Regions from separate parts of the Micromonospora jinlongensis genome, predicted to be linked through region 2. Evidence: riboswitches for the same ligand, from Rfam matches in the RefSeq annotation. Region 2 holds a riboswitch; each other region holds the start of a gene.
The links. A riboswitch is a leader RNA that binds a small molecule or an ion and turns the genes downstream of it on or off. The one in region 2 is predicted to bind cobalamin.

Region 1 (4,217 bases), 4.2 Mb from region 2:
TCGGCGACCGCGGGTGAGGCCGCCGCGATCGGCAAGCTCGGCTTCCGGCTGGAACCGCTGGCGCCGCCACCCAACGCCGAGCGCGGCGCCGGCGAGATCGGCACGATGGCCTTCCCGCCCGCCGACTCCAACTACCACGACTACGCGGAACTGACCGCCGTCGTGAACCAGGTCGTCGCCGACCATCCGGCGATCGCCCGCAAGATCAGCATCGGTTCGTCGTACGAGGGCCGCGACCTTATGGCGGTGAAGATCTCCGACAACGTCGGCACCGACGAGAACGAACCCGAGATCCTGTTCAACTCCCAACAGCACGCCCGTGAGCACCTGACCGTCGAGATGGCGATCTACCTGCTCAACCTGTTCACCGACAGCTACGGCTCCGACTCCCGGATCACCAACATCGTCAACGGTCGGGAGATCTGGATCGTGCCGACGGTCAACCCGGACGGCAGCGAGTACGACATCGCCACCGGGTCGTACCGGTCCTGGCGCAAGAACCGGCAGCCCAACAGTGGTTCGTCCAACGTCGGCACCGACCTGAACCGCAACTGGGGCTACAACTGGGGTTGCTGCGGCGGCTCGTCCGGCTCCACCTCGTCGGAGACCTACCGGGGGCCGTCGGCGTTCTCCGCCCCGGAAACGCAGGCGTTGCGCAACTTCGTCAACGGTCGGGTGGTCGGTGGCGTGCAGCAGATCAAGGCCAACATCGACTTCCACACGTATTCGCAGCTGGTGCTCTGGCCGTACGGCTACACGACGGCGAACACCGCGACGGGCATGAACGCGGACCAGTACAACACCTTCGCCACCATCGGCCAGCAGATGGCGGCGACCAACAACTACACCCCGGAACAGTCCAGCGACCTCTACATCACCGACGGGGACAGCCTGGACTGGATGTGGGCCACCCACAACATCTGGGCGTACACCTTCGAGATGTACCCGGGCTCGTCCGGCGGCGGCGGCTTCTACCCGCCCGACGAGGTGATCCCCGCGCAGACCAGCCGCAACCGCGAGGCCGTGCTGCTGCTCAGCGAGTACGCCGACTGCCCGTACCGGGCCATCGGCAAGCAGGCGCAGTACTGCGGCAGCGGTGGTGGCGGCACCACGGTCTGGTCGGACACCTTCGAGACCGCCACCGGCTGGACCATCAACCCGTCCGGCACCGACACCGCCACCGTCGGCGCGTTCGAGCGGGGCGCCGCCCAGGCGACCACGTCCTCCGGCGCCAAGCAGCTCACCCCGTACGCCGGATCCAACGACCTGGTCACCGGCCGGCTCGCCGGCTCGGCGGCGGGTGACTACGACCTCGACGGCGGCGTGACCAGTGCCCGGTCCCCGGCGGTGACCCTGCCGTCGTCCGGCACACTGAATCTCTCGCTGGCCTGGTATCTGGCGCACGGCTCGAACGCCTCGTCGGCGGACTACCTGCGGGTGAGTGTCGTGCACAACGGCGGCACCACCGCGCTGCTCACCCAGGCCGGCGCGGCGACCAACCGCAACGGGAGTTGGGCGGTTGCCAACCTCAACCTCACCCCGTACGCCGGGCAGTCGGTCCGCATCCTCGTCGAGGCGGCGGATGCCTCCGGCGCCAGCCTGGTCGAGGCGGCTGTGGACAACGTCACCATCACGTCCTCCTGATCGGGTGGGGTCCCGCTCCGCCCCGGCGGGGCCCCACCACCCGCTCCCGAGCCTCCAGATACGGGACATATCCCTACTGTGTCGCGGTTCCGATCGTCCGGCACCGATCGCCCCTTGATCGATCCGGCACGTCCCGGCGGTGCGCTACCGTCTTACCGACCAGTCCGCAGCGAAGCCGGTGCTAAACCCGGCGCTGTCCCGCAACTGTGATGCCCCACCCGACGGTGGGGACGAGCCAGGTCGCCTGCGGATCGGTCGCGATACGCGCTCTCGAGGAAGGGCGCCTCGTGGGCGGGCGTACGAAAGTCCCTGTCGGCGAAGCACCACACTCCTCGACCGACAGGAGGCCCCATGTTCAGACGTACCCCTCGGCTCTTCGCCGCGACCCTCGCGGTCGCCGCGCTAGCCCTCGGCGCCTGCGCCGAGAAGGCCGACGACAAGCCGACCACCGGCACCGCGGCCGCCGCGTACCCGGTCACGGTCGGCACGCTCACCCTCGACAAGCGCCCCGAGAAGATCGTCGCGCTGTCGCCGACCGCCACCGAGATGCTCTTCGCGATCGGTGCCGGCCCGCAGGTGACCGCCGTCGACGACCAGTCCAACTACCCGGCCGACGCTCCCAAGAGCGACCTCTCCGCCTTCCAGCCGAACGCCGAGGCGATCGCCGGTAAGAACCCCGACCTGGTGGTGCTCTCCGACGACCGCAACAAGATCGTCGAGCAGCTCGGCAAGCTGAAGATCCCGGTGTACCAGACCCCGGCGGCCACCACGCTCGACGACACGTACCGGCAGATCACCGAACTGGGCACGCTGACCGGGCACGCCGACCAGGCCACCGACGTCGCCAGCCGGATGAAGGACGACATCGCCAAGCTGGTCAAGGACCTGCCGCAGCGCGCCGAGAAGCTCACCTACTACCACGAGCTGGGCCCCGAGCTGTACAGCGCGACCAGCAAGACCTTCATCGGCACGCTCTACAGCCAGGTCGGTCTGACCAACATCGCCGACCCCGCCGACGCGGACGGTAAGAACGCCGGCTACCCGCAGCTGTCCCAGGAGTTCATCGTCAAGGCCAACCCGGACTTCGTCTTCCTGGCCGACTCCAAGTGCTGCCAGCAGAACGCCGACTCGGTCAAGGCGCGCAGCGGCTGGGCCGGGCTCACCGCGGTGAAGAACAACCAGGTCATCGCACTGGACGACGACGTCGCCTCCCGCTGGGGGCCGCGGGTCGTGGACCTGCTCCGGGTCATCATCGACGCGGTCGCCAGGGTGCCCGCGTGACCGTCGTCCGTCGGTGAGCGAGGAGTGAGCCGGGTTTGCGAGCCCCGCAGTCGCGAACGAAAGACGGCTCGGTGACCGGGCCGCTTCCCGCGGCCCGGTCCGCCGGACCGCCGTCCGCGTCGCGGCCCGCTGGGCTGCCGTCAACAGCCCGGCCCGCCGGGCTGCGCAAGCGATGGCTGGTCGCCGGGGTGTTCGCGGTGCTCGTCGCGCTCGTCGCCGGGGTGTCGCTCGGCCCGGTCAGCCTGCCCGCCGGCAGCGTCGCGGCCGAGCTGCTCAACCTGATCCCGGGGGTGCACCTCGACAGCGGCCTCTCCGAGCGAGAGATCGCGATCGTCACCGAGCTGCGGTTGCCCCGAGTGGTGCTGGGCCTGCTGGTCGGCGGGCTGCTCGCCCTCGCCGGTGGCTGCTACCAGGGCGTGTTCCGCAACCCGCTCGCCGACCCGTACCTCCTGGGCGTGGCCGCTGGCGCCGGCCTCGCGGTCACCGCGGCGATCGCCCTCGGCGGTGCCGGCCGGCAAGGTGCGATCTCCGGGCTGCCGATGACCATCCCGTTGGCCGCGTTCGCCGGTTCACTGCTCGCCGTCACGATGACCTACGTGCTCGGCGCGGCCGGCGGGCGCGGCGGCTCACCGGCGATGCTGATCCTGGCCGGAGTGGCGGTCTCCGCGTTCCTCTCCGCCGGGCAGACGTACCTGCTGCAACGACACTCCGACAGCATCCAACCGGTCTACTCCTGGCTGCTCGGCCGGCTGGCCACCGCCGGCTGGCACGACGTGCTGCTGGTGCTGCCGTACGCCGCTCTGACCACGGTGGTGGTGCTGCTGCACCGCCGCGAGCTGGACGTCCTCGCGGTCGGTGACGACGAGGCGAGAAGTCTGGGCCTGCACCCGCAACGCACCCGCTACCTGTTGATCGCCGCAGCCTCCCTGGGCACCGCCGCGGCGGTCTCCGCGACCGGCCTGATCGGCTTCGTCGGCATCATCGTGCCGCACACCGTCCGGCTGCTCGCCGGGTCGAGCTACCGGGCGATCCTGCCGCTGTCACTGCTGTTCGGCGGTGCGTTCCTGGCGCTGACCGACGTGGTGGCCCGCACCGTCGCCGCTCCGTCCGAGGTGCCGATCGGGGTGGTGACCGCCCTGCTGGGCGGCCCGTTCTTCGTGATCGTGCTGCGGACCGCCCGACGGGTGCTCACGTGAGCCGCGAGCCCGCCGCCGGCCCGTCCGGCGGTCTTCCGTCCGGGGGTCTTCCGTCCGGGAGTCTTTCGTCCGTGGGTGGCGACGGCGGTGTGCCGG
Region 2 (4,217 bases):
TGACCACCTTGCCGGACTTGCCGGCCGCCTGGATGGCCTGCGCGGCGCCGAGCACACTCGGCTCGTTGGCCGCGAAGACGCCCGCGAGGTCGGGGTTGGCGGTGAGGATGTTCTCGGTGACGCGTCGTGCCTCGTTGACGTCACTGCGGCTGGGCTGCTGGCCGACCAGCTTCAGGTTCGGATACTGGGCGAGGCCGGCCTTGAAACCGTCGACCCGCTCGGTGTTGGTCTGCGACCCGGGCTGGAACTCGACCAGCGCCACCTCGTGGTTGCCGGGGCCGAGTTCGGTGGCGAGCAGCTTCGCCGCCTCGGTGGCCGACGCGCGGTTGTCGGTGGCGAACAGCGGCACGTTCGACGGCTGCGGGCTGGTGCCAGAGTCGATCATCGCAACCGGGATGTTCGCGGCGAGCGCCTTGTCGGTGGCGGGCGCCAACGCACTGGAGTCGGTGGCCGCGTAGACGATGCCGTCGACCTTCTTGGTGACGTAGTTCTGGATCAGGTTGACCTGACCCTCGACATCGGTTTCGGTGGTCACCCCGTCCCACTGGACGGTGACGTCACCCGCGCGTTGCGCGGCGCACTCGGCGCCCGCCTTCACCGTGTTCCAGTAGTCGGCCCCGACCGCCTTCGGGACCACAGCGAGCTTCAACGGCCCGCTCGCGTCCTTGGTCGCGCCGTCGCCTCCGTCCCGGACCTCGACCCCGCCGCAGGCGCTGAGCAGAGCGGTCGCCGCGGCCACGGCCAGAATCGCCTGCGCGCGCAGGAGTGGCCCGCGTGTCCGCCGGCTGGTGGTGGTGTGTGCCATGGTGTGTGTCCTTCCTCGTTCGGACTCTCGGAATGGCATGTCAACCCCGTGATTCCAGCCGCCGTCGGCGGTACTGGTCGAAGTAGACGGCGGCCCAGATGATCAGGCCGACGATCACCTGCTGGTAGTGGATGCTGATGTCGAGCAGGACGGCGCCGTTGCGGACCAGGGCGATGAGGAACGCGCCGATGATCGTCCCGACGATCCGGCCCTGACCTCCGAACAGGCTTGCCCCACCGATGACCGCGGCGGCGATGACGTCGAGCTCCAGCGAGATCCCGTAGTTCGGCTGGCCGGAGTTGACCCGCGAGGCCGCGATCATGCCGCCCAGCCCGACGAGCACACCCGCCAGCACGTACACGCCGGTCAGGTGCCGCCCGACCCGGATGCCCGACCGGCGTGCGGCCTCCAGATTGGAGCCCATCGCGTACGTGTACTGACCGAAGCGGGTCTGGGAGAGCAGGAAGGCGACACCGACGGCGACCAGTACGGTGATCACCACGGCGAACGGGATGCCGACGATCTCCCCGTTGCCGAGCAGTTGGAAGGATCGGGGCAGGCCGTAGACGCCGACCGCCCCGGTGATGATGAAGACGAGCCCGCGTCCGACGGACATCGTTCCCAGCGTCGCGATGAACGGTGGGATCCGAGCCACGGTCACCAGCAGCCCGTTGAGCAGCCCGGCCAGCGCGCCGACGCCGATCGCGACCGTTGTCGCCGCCCAGAGTGGAAAGCCGAGGTCGCGTACGACCATCGCCCCCGCCACGCCGGCGAGCGCGGCGACCGATCCCACGGAGAGGTCGATGCCCCTCGTGATGATGACCATCGTCTGCGCCGTGGCGATGATGGCGATCACCGCGGTCTGCGCCCCGATGTTGAAGAGGTTGTCCGCGGTCAGGAAGTAGGGGCTGGCGAAAGTCAACACGATGAACAGCACGACGAGCGCGGTGGCGGCGGTCAGCTCGGAGACGGCGTGGGAGATCCGTTCCCGGAACCAGTCGCTGGGCGTGCCGTGCTGCGTGCCGGTGGTTGCCTCGACGGTGCTCATCGTCGGCCCTGACCTCCCCAAGCGTGGCGCCGCACGCGACGGGAGAGCCGTCGGCGAGCGGAGCACCGGTGACCGGCCGAGCCTCCTCGGCAGGGAGAGACGGGCTCGGGCCCGCGCCACCCACGGAGATAGGTCGGATGTTTCCCTTGATCAGGCGTTACCATGCCATGCACGTGCGTGTGTTGCCAAGGTCTTGCGACCATGTTTTGTCGTCGTTACGCGAGCCCTCGGAGCCCTATGTCCGATCAGAACGGCATGACCTGTTGTCGATGGCCGCCCCGCGAGCCAACGCACCACAATCCGATTGTTATCGATAACATGCTATGTCTTCGACGCCCGCCGCGCTCGCCTCCTCACGAACCCAACCGGTGTACCGGGCGGCGAGCAGACAGACCGGCCGGTCCGAGCCAAGAATCAGCAGACCCGGGCCGAACAGTCGAGCGCGTGCTCGACAGCGGGCCGCGGGTCCGCCGTCGTCCAGGCCGCGCCGTTCACCCCGGCCACCAGCCCGGAGAGCTTCGCCGTCGCGTCGGGTTCGGCCGCGGCGAAGGATGCCCGCCGACGGCGGCCGGGTTTTGATCAGACGAATCGGGCGGCGCTGAAGCCTCGGGCGCCGGTGCCTCACCCGTTGCGGGGCCGGGTTGACCGCCTGCGGCGGCACCGATACCGTCGACCCACTATCTGCGGCGACGCGAGGGAAGCCGGTGTGATTCCGGCGCGGTCGCGCCACTGTGAGCGGTTCCCCCACCTCAAATGGGGCCCGTGAGCCAGGACGCTCGGTCGTCCGCAGCCTTGCGATGGGGACGCGTCATCCCCGGGGAGGTTCGTGATCATATGTCCAGCTCCACGTCCAGCCAGCCGTTGGTGAATCCCGCTGGCACCACGCGTCTTCTGTGGACGGTCCTGGCGACCGTCGTGGCGCTCACCCTGCTGGCCTACCTCGTCGCGTTCGACCAGGGTGCGGTGTCGCGCAGCGGTATGTACCTGCACGAGCTCATGCACGACGGCCGGCACCTGCTCGGTGTTCCGTGCCACTGAACGCCACCACCGCTCCCCCGTTCCTCGCCGTCCTCGTCCGCGGCCTGCTCGCCGGCCTGATCGCTGGCCTGCTCGCCGGGACGTTCGCCTACGTCGCCGGCGAACCGCACGTCGAGGCAGCCATCGCGATCGAGGAGGCGGCCTCGCACGCCGAACCCGCCGCTGGCGGGCACCAGCACGACGAGGCCCTGGTCACCCGGAGCGGCCAACGCGGCGGGCTGTTCCTGGCCACCGGCCTGTTCGGCGCCGCGATGGGCGGTCTGCTGGCCACGGCGTACGTCCTGCTGGCCCGTCGGCGGCGGACCGACGACGACGGGCGTTCCGGCCTGCTGCTGGCCGGTGCGGCGCTGCTCGGCGCGGTGATCGTGCCGTTCCTCAAGTACCCGGCGAACCCCCCGGCGGTCGGCGACCCGGCCACCATCAACCAACGCACCGTCACCTACCTGCTGATGGTGGTGCTCGGTCTGGTGGCCGTGTGGGCCGGCTCGCTGGGCTACCGGTCGGTCGGCGCGCAGGCACCACTGTGGCAACGCGTCGCCGCGGCCGTCGGCGGCTTTCTGCTGGTCACCGTCGCGTCCTACGTGGTGCTTCCCTCGTTCCAGGAAGTCCCCACCGACTTCCCCGCGACGCTGCTGTGGAACTTCCGACTGGCCTCCCTCGGCACCCAGGTGGTGCTCTGGACCGGGATCGGCCTGCTGTTCGCGGCCCTGATGCACCACGATCGACGCCGTCAGGCCGCCGCCGCCCTGCCCAGCACATGACCGTCACCAGCCTCCGGCTGGTCGCCCACGGTCACACCGCCGCCCTGCGTCGGGCCCGCTTCGGCGGGCCCGACGACGGTCTGGACGAGGGCGGTCTGCGCGCCACCCTCGCCCAGGCCCACGCGGATCCGGACCGGCGTGGGCACCTCGGCATGCACGACACCTGCCTGTGCAGCCCAGCGGCGGCGGCCCGGCAGACCGCCGCCGCCTTCGGTCTGCTGCCGACGATCGAGACGGCGTTGGCCGACTGCGACTACGGAGACTGGACCGGACGGTCGCTCGAAGAGATCGCCGGCACGCACCCGCAGGCCCTACACGACTGGTTGTCCACACCGAACTCGGCACCGCACGGCGGTGAGTCCGTCGCGGCCGTGCGGGATCGGGTCGGCAGTTGGCTGGACGAGCAGCACCGAGCCGGCGGGCGCGTCATCGCGGTCACCCACCCGCTGGTGATCCGGGTCGCGGTCGTGCACGCCCTCGGCCTGCCAATGGCGACGTACCGGCAGCTGGACGTGGAGCCGTTGGCGATCATCCGGCTCACCAGCCAGGGCACGCGCTGGCAACT
Region 3 (4,217 bases), 1.3 Mb from region 2:
CGCCGGGCCGGGCCAGCGTCACCGGGACGCTCCAGGTGCCGTCGGGCGCCATCGTCGGGTGCAGGTGCTGGTAGCCGGACAGGTCGCGGCCCACCACGATCAGGTGCAACGGCTTGTCGTGTACGACAGCGAAACGCGTCGCCGGCTGCCGGTCGGTCCCGACGATGCGGAAACGGTAGTCCGCGCGTACACCAAGCGGTTGGGACCGCTCCAACGGTTGCAGGGCGTACCCACCGGCGCTGACCGTCGTCCCGGTCGCCAGCGTGTCGCCCGTTGCGCCGTCACCGCGATGCGTGTGCGGCCCGGTGCCCGCCGGGTGTTGGTGCCCGTCGGTCGCGGACTCCGCCTGCCCCGGGGCAGGCGGACCACCCGCGGCCTGTCGGGCGGTGCCGCCCGTCGGGCTCTCGTCGCCGGTCCCGACGCGAGCCAACCCGAACCCGGCCAGCAGGGCGATCACCAGCCCACCGACGAGCAGCGCCAGATGGGTGTTGCTCAGCCGGGACCCGGGTGTCACGGCGGCGAGGTCCGCGTCGGGCCTCGGGTCGGGGTCGACCGTCGGCGCGCCGTCCGTGGTGGCGGAGGCCTTCGCCGCCTGATCGGTCGCCGTCGAATCGACTGCGACGCCCGTGCGGGCCGTGACGACCGCGTTGCTCTTGCGTGCCGCCGGCACGGTGGTGGGTCGCCGCTTGTCGCCCGTGGTCTGCGCCACGGTCGCCGCGCCGACCGTGCCACCGTTGGCCCTGCCACTGCTGGCCCTGGCACCGCTGGCCTTGCCGCCGCTGGCCTTGCCCGCGGCGGCCTTGTTCGTGGTACGGGCACCGCCGCCGCGTCGACCGGAGGTCGCCGACGAGGTACGGCCCCGGCCGGTGGCTCTGCCTGTGGAAGCCGATCGGCGACGCCAGAAGAAGAACCCGGCCACCGCCCCGACCGCCACCGCCAAGCCGGCCCAGGCCAGTGCTCCGGGGCCGCTTTCATCGCTCGACCCGGTCGGCGGGGCCGCCGCAGCCGCGGACGGCGGGGCCGCCGACTCGACTGCGGTGGTCGGAACCGCTGAGCCCTGCCCAGATGATCCGTGCTGCTCGGTGGCGGCCACCAGCGCCGGGTCCGGCTGCGTCGACGGCGCACTCCACCCCTGCGGCGCTGCCGTCACCCGCCCGTTGTAGCGGAAGGTCAACGTGCCCCGCACGGTGTCGCCGTCCGAGGCGACCGACAGGTAGCTCACCGAGTACTGGCCCTTGGCCGGCAGGTGGGAGACGGGCACCACCACGGGGAACCCCGTCGTGTACTCCCGTGGCTCGAACTGTCCGTTGACCAGGAAGTACTCCCGCACCGGCTTGTCCAGCGGCTTCGGCTCCCCGTACGACCAGCCGTTGTCGACCCGGACGCCGCCCGGTGCGGTGATCGTGAAGAACGCGTTGGCGGCGGCCTTCTCGGTGAAGTAGAGCCGCACCGACGTCAACGGCTCGTTCACCGTGGCGCCGCTCGCTGGCGTGGACATGGCGAGAGTCCCGTGAGCTGCGGCGGGTTGGGCGGACGCGAGGAGGGCGACCGCCGAGGCGAGGAGGAGCGCGAGGAGGCCCGAGACCACCCGCCCGCAAGTCTGAGGGAGACGACGCATTTGAATATCCTCACCGCCGTGAGACTTTTTTCAAGAGGTGGCGATCTTTTTCCTCAGATGGCAAAAGTTGACGATGAGGACGCCGTGCCGCCGCAGCACGCCGCGCCGAATGGACGGAATCCCTGGCCAGCTATGCTGCCGACGGCGCTGGTTCGCCCCGTCGTGACCGACTGGGCGTCGTAAGAGGGAACCCGGTGGAAATCCGGGGCTGCCCCGCAGCGGTGAGTGGGAACGACCGCCGTCATCAGCACTGGGCCAGCAGGCCTGGGAAGCGACGGCCAGTAGGGGACCGGCGCGACCGGTCAGGCCCGCGAGTCCGAAGACCTGCCGGCGCCGCGTACACAACCGTGTGCGCTGCCGTCGGCCTCGCGGGTGGGCTGAGCGGGTGACGGGCCGTGCGTGTGGCGCGTCCTCGTCAGCGTGTGCCCGCGACCCGGCGGTGTGGTTTCCCGAGGGACGGACTACCGCTGTGCACGACACCACCACGATCGCCGGCCGAGCGCCGTCGGCGTCGCACCTGACCCTGTCGCAGATCATGGACCAGCACCACACCAACCTGATGGGTACGGTGCACGGCGGCCGGATCCTCAACCTCATTGACTCCGTCGCCGGTGTGGTCGCCGCCCGGCACTCCGACGGGCCGGCGGTGACCGCCGCCATCGACGAGACCGCGTTCCTGCGCGCGGTACGGGTCGGCGACGTCGTGCACGTCGACGCCCGGATCACCTGGGCCGGCCGCAGCTCGATGGAGGTGGCCGTCAAGGTGACCGCCGACCGGTGGGACCGTGCGGTGCCGCCCACCGACGTGGCCACCGCCCACCTGGTCATGGTCGCCATCGACGACGACGGTCAGCCCCGTACGGTGCCGCCGCTGCTGCCGGAGACCGACGGGGACCGGCGTCGGTACCGGGAGGCGGAGATCCGTCGGGAGCACCGGCTGGCGCTACGGCGCGCGCTGCTCGACGGCGCCGACGGCTGAGAAGCGCTCGGTCCGTCCGTCGCGGCGCTGGCCAGTCCGAGGAGCAGCCCACCCCCCAGGAGGGCGGGTCGGCGGCAGACGGGATGGCAAGGTCAGCGGGGTGGGGTTGGACCCACAGCACGGTCGCCGCCGCGATTATCGGTCCCACCGATCGGCGTAGGGTAGGACAAGCAGCCGGATGTAGTCGTGTAATTCGATCGACGCGTCGTGCTCCCGCAGTACGGCCGGCGCGTGTCGTAGCACCCACAGCGACAGCGTCGGGCACCACGTGTCCTCGTTGTGCCAACTCGACCAAGGGAGCGCATCGCCCAGCAGGTCGTCCATCCACTCATCCACGGCTGTGACCAGCCGCCGCCGCGCCACCGCGTCGACCAGCAACTCTGCCCAGATAGCCAACCACGGGGCGAGCTTGGTGGTGGCCTCGGCGAGGAGTGTTAGGGCCTCATGGGCGGGCACCTTTGCATCGGGCTCGACCAGGACGTGCAGCCACCAGGCGTCCACGAATTCCCGCAGGGCGTCCTGTTGTCCGGTGGGCCACTCCTGCCAGCGGCCGGCGGTGAACAACAGCCCAAGGCTCTCCATCCCGGCCATTGGCTCTACGCGGCCCGCCACGAGGCTCTGGGTCAGTTGGGGCAGGATCCGGCGCAGCAGCGGGCCGGGGTAGTGCCAGTCTGTGGTCCAGTACGTGCGGCGGAGCAGGTCGTCGTCAAGCGGCACGTCCGGGGTCTTGAGCAGTGCCAGTTCCTCCGCGCTGCCCCAGTGACACTCGCAGTTGGACTCCTGCCGGTGGGCCGTCATGCCCTGGAACGTGGCGGCCACACCCGCCAGCGCCCTATCCAGGCGGCCGCTTACATCAGTCCGATCAGGGATCATGGCGAATCCGCCTTCGAGGACTCCGGAGGCGTATCACCTGCCGAAGAGAAGGATCTTAGAGCCATACGAACCCCGCGCGTGCCTGGGGTCAAGGAGGCTTGGGCTGGGTGACCAACTGGGTGACGACGGGTGCGGGCAGCGCCGGACGTCCATGGACTCTGGTGGACCGTTGAGACAGCTCAGCCCTGCTGCTTTGATGACGGCTATCAGACTGTCGACAGCAACAGTGACAGCACTGGCCTCGAACGAGGACCGCCGCGGACGGCGAAGTGCGGATCGCCGCCCGAGGTCGCGTGCGAAGACGGATGTCGCCGCACGAAGCGCCCCGAACTTACAAGCGAGGAGGCCAGGGCTTTGGGCGTCGGCGTGGAAGGCGACGCGCGGCGTGTGAGGGGTTATGAGGCGGCAGGCAGGCCGGTAGCGTTGGGTGGCGGCGGCCTGGGCGCCGACGGTGCGTCCCGCGCTATGAGGAGGTCCGGGATGGATTTCTTGCCGGAGTTGACTTTCGGACAGCGGTTGAAGGTCTACCGGGAGCGGTCCGGGAAGACCCGTGCGGTGCTCGGGGGGTTGGTCGGGCGCAGCGCCGAGTGGGTCAAGGCAGTGGAGACCGATCGCATCTTGCCGCCGCGCATTCACATGCTGGATCGCATCGCGCGTGCTCTCAAGGTCGACGTGTCTGCCTTGGCCGGGGAGTTGAGCGCCCGGTCTGCTGTCGTCAACGGGCCGGAGCATCCGGCGCTGGCGTCC

Region 1: linked by a shared signal. The riboswitch ahead of HNR22_RS20830 (ABC transporter substrate-binding protein) and the one ahead of HNR22_RS01490 (CbtB domain-containing protein) in region 2 are both predicted to bind cobalamin.
Region 3: linked by a shared signal. The riboswitch ahead of HNR22_RS07425 (acyl-CoA thioesterase) and the one ahead of HNR22_RS01490 (CbtB domain-containing protein) in region 2 are both predicted to bind cobalamin.

The regions. Positions count from the first base shown of each region.
Region 1 covers NZ_JACCHK010000001.1:4,664,503-4,668,719, forward strand. Annotated here, with positions in the region: gene HNR22_RS20825 (M14 family metallopeptidase) at 1-1,644, shown strand, start outside; cobalamin riboswitch at 1,788-1,910, shown strand; gene HNR22_RS20830 (ABC transporter substrate-binding protein) at 1,996-2,925, shown strand; gene HNR22_RS20835 (FecCD family ABC transporter permease) at 3,060-4,121, shown strand; gene HNR22_RS20840 (ABC transporter ATP-binding protein) at 4,193-4,217, shown strand, end outside.
Region 2 covers NZ_JACCHK010000001.1:472,052-476,268, reverse strand. Annotated here, with positions in the region: gene HNR22_RS01500 (ABC transporter substrate-binding protein) at 1-805, opposite strand, end outside; gene HNR22_RS01495 (ABC transporter permease) at 846-1,853, opposite strand; cobalamin riboswitch at 2,507-2,652, shown strand; gene HNR22_RS01490 (CbtB domain-containing protein) at 2,688-2,891, shown strand; gene HNR22_RS01485 (CbtA family protein) at 2,882-3,652, shown strand; gene HNR22_RS01480 (histidine phosphatase family protein) at 3,649-4,217, shown strand, end outside.
Region 3 covers NZ_JACCHK010000001.1:1,745,085-1,749,301, reverse strand. Annotated here, with positions in the region: gene HNR22_RS07430 (copper resistance protein CopC) at 1-1,618, opposite strand, end outside; cobalamin riboswitch at 1,750-1,964, shown strand; gene HNR22_RS07425 (acyl-CoA thioesterase) at 2,154-2,597, shown strand; gene HNR22_RS07420 (hypothetical protein) at 2,733-3,416, opposite strand; gene HNR22_RS07415 (helix-turn-helix domain-containing protein) at 3,951-4,217, shown strand, end outside.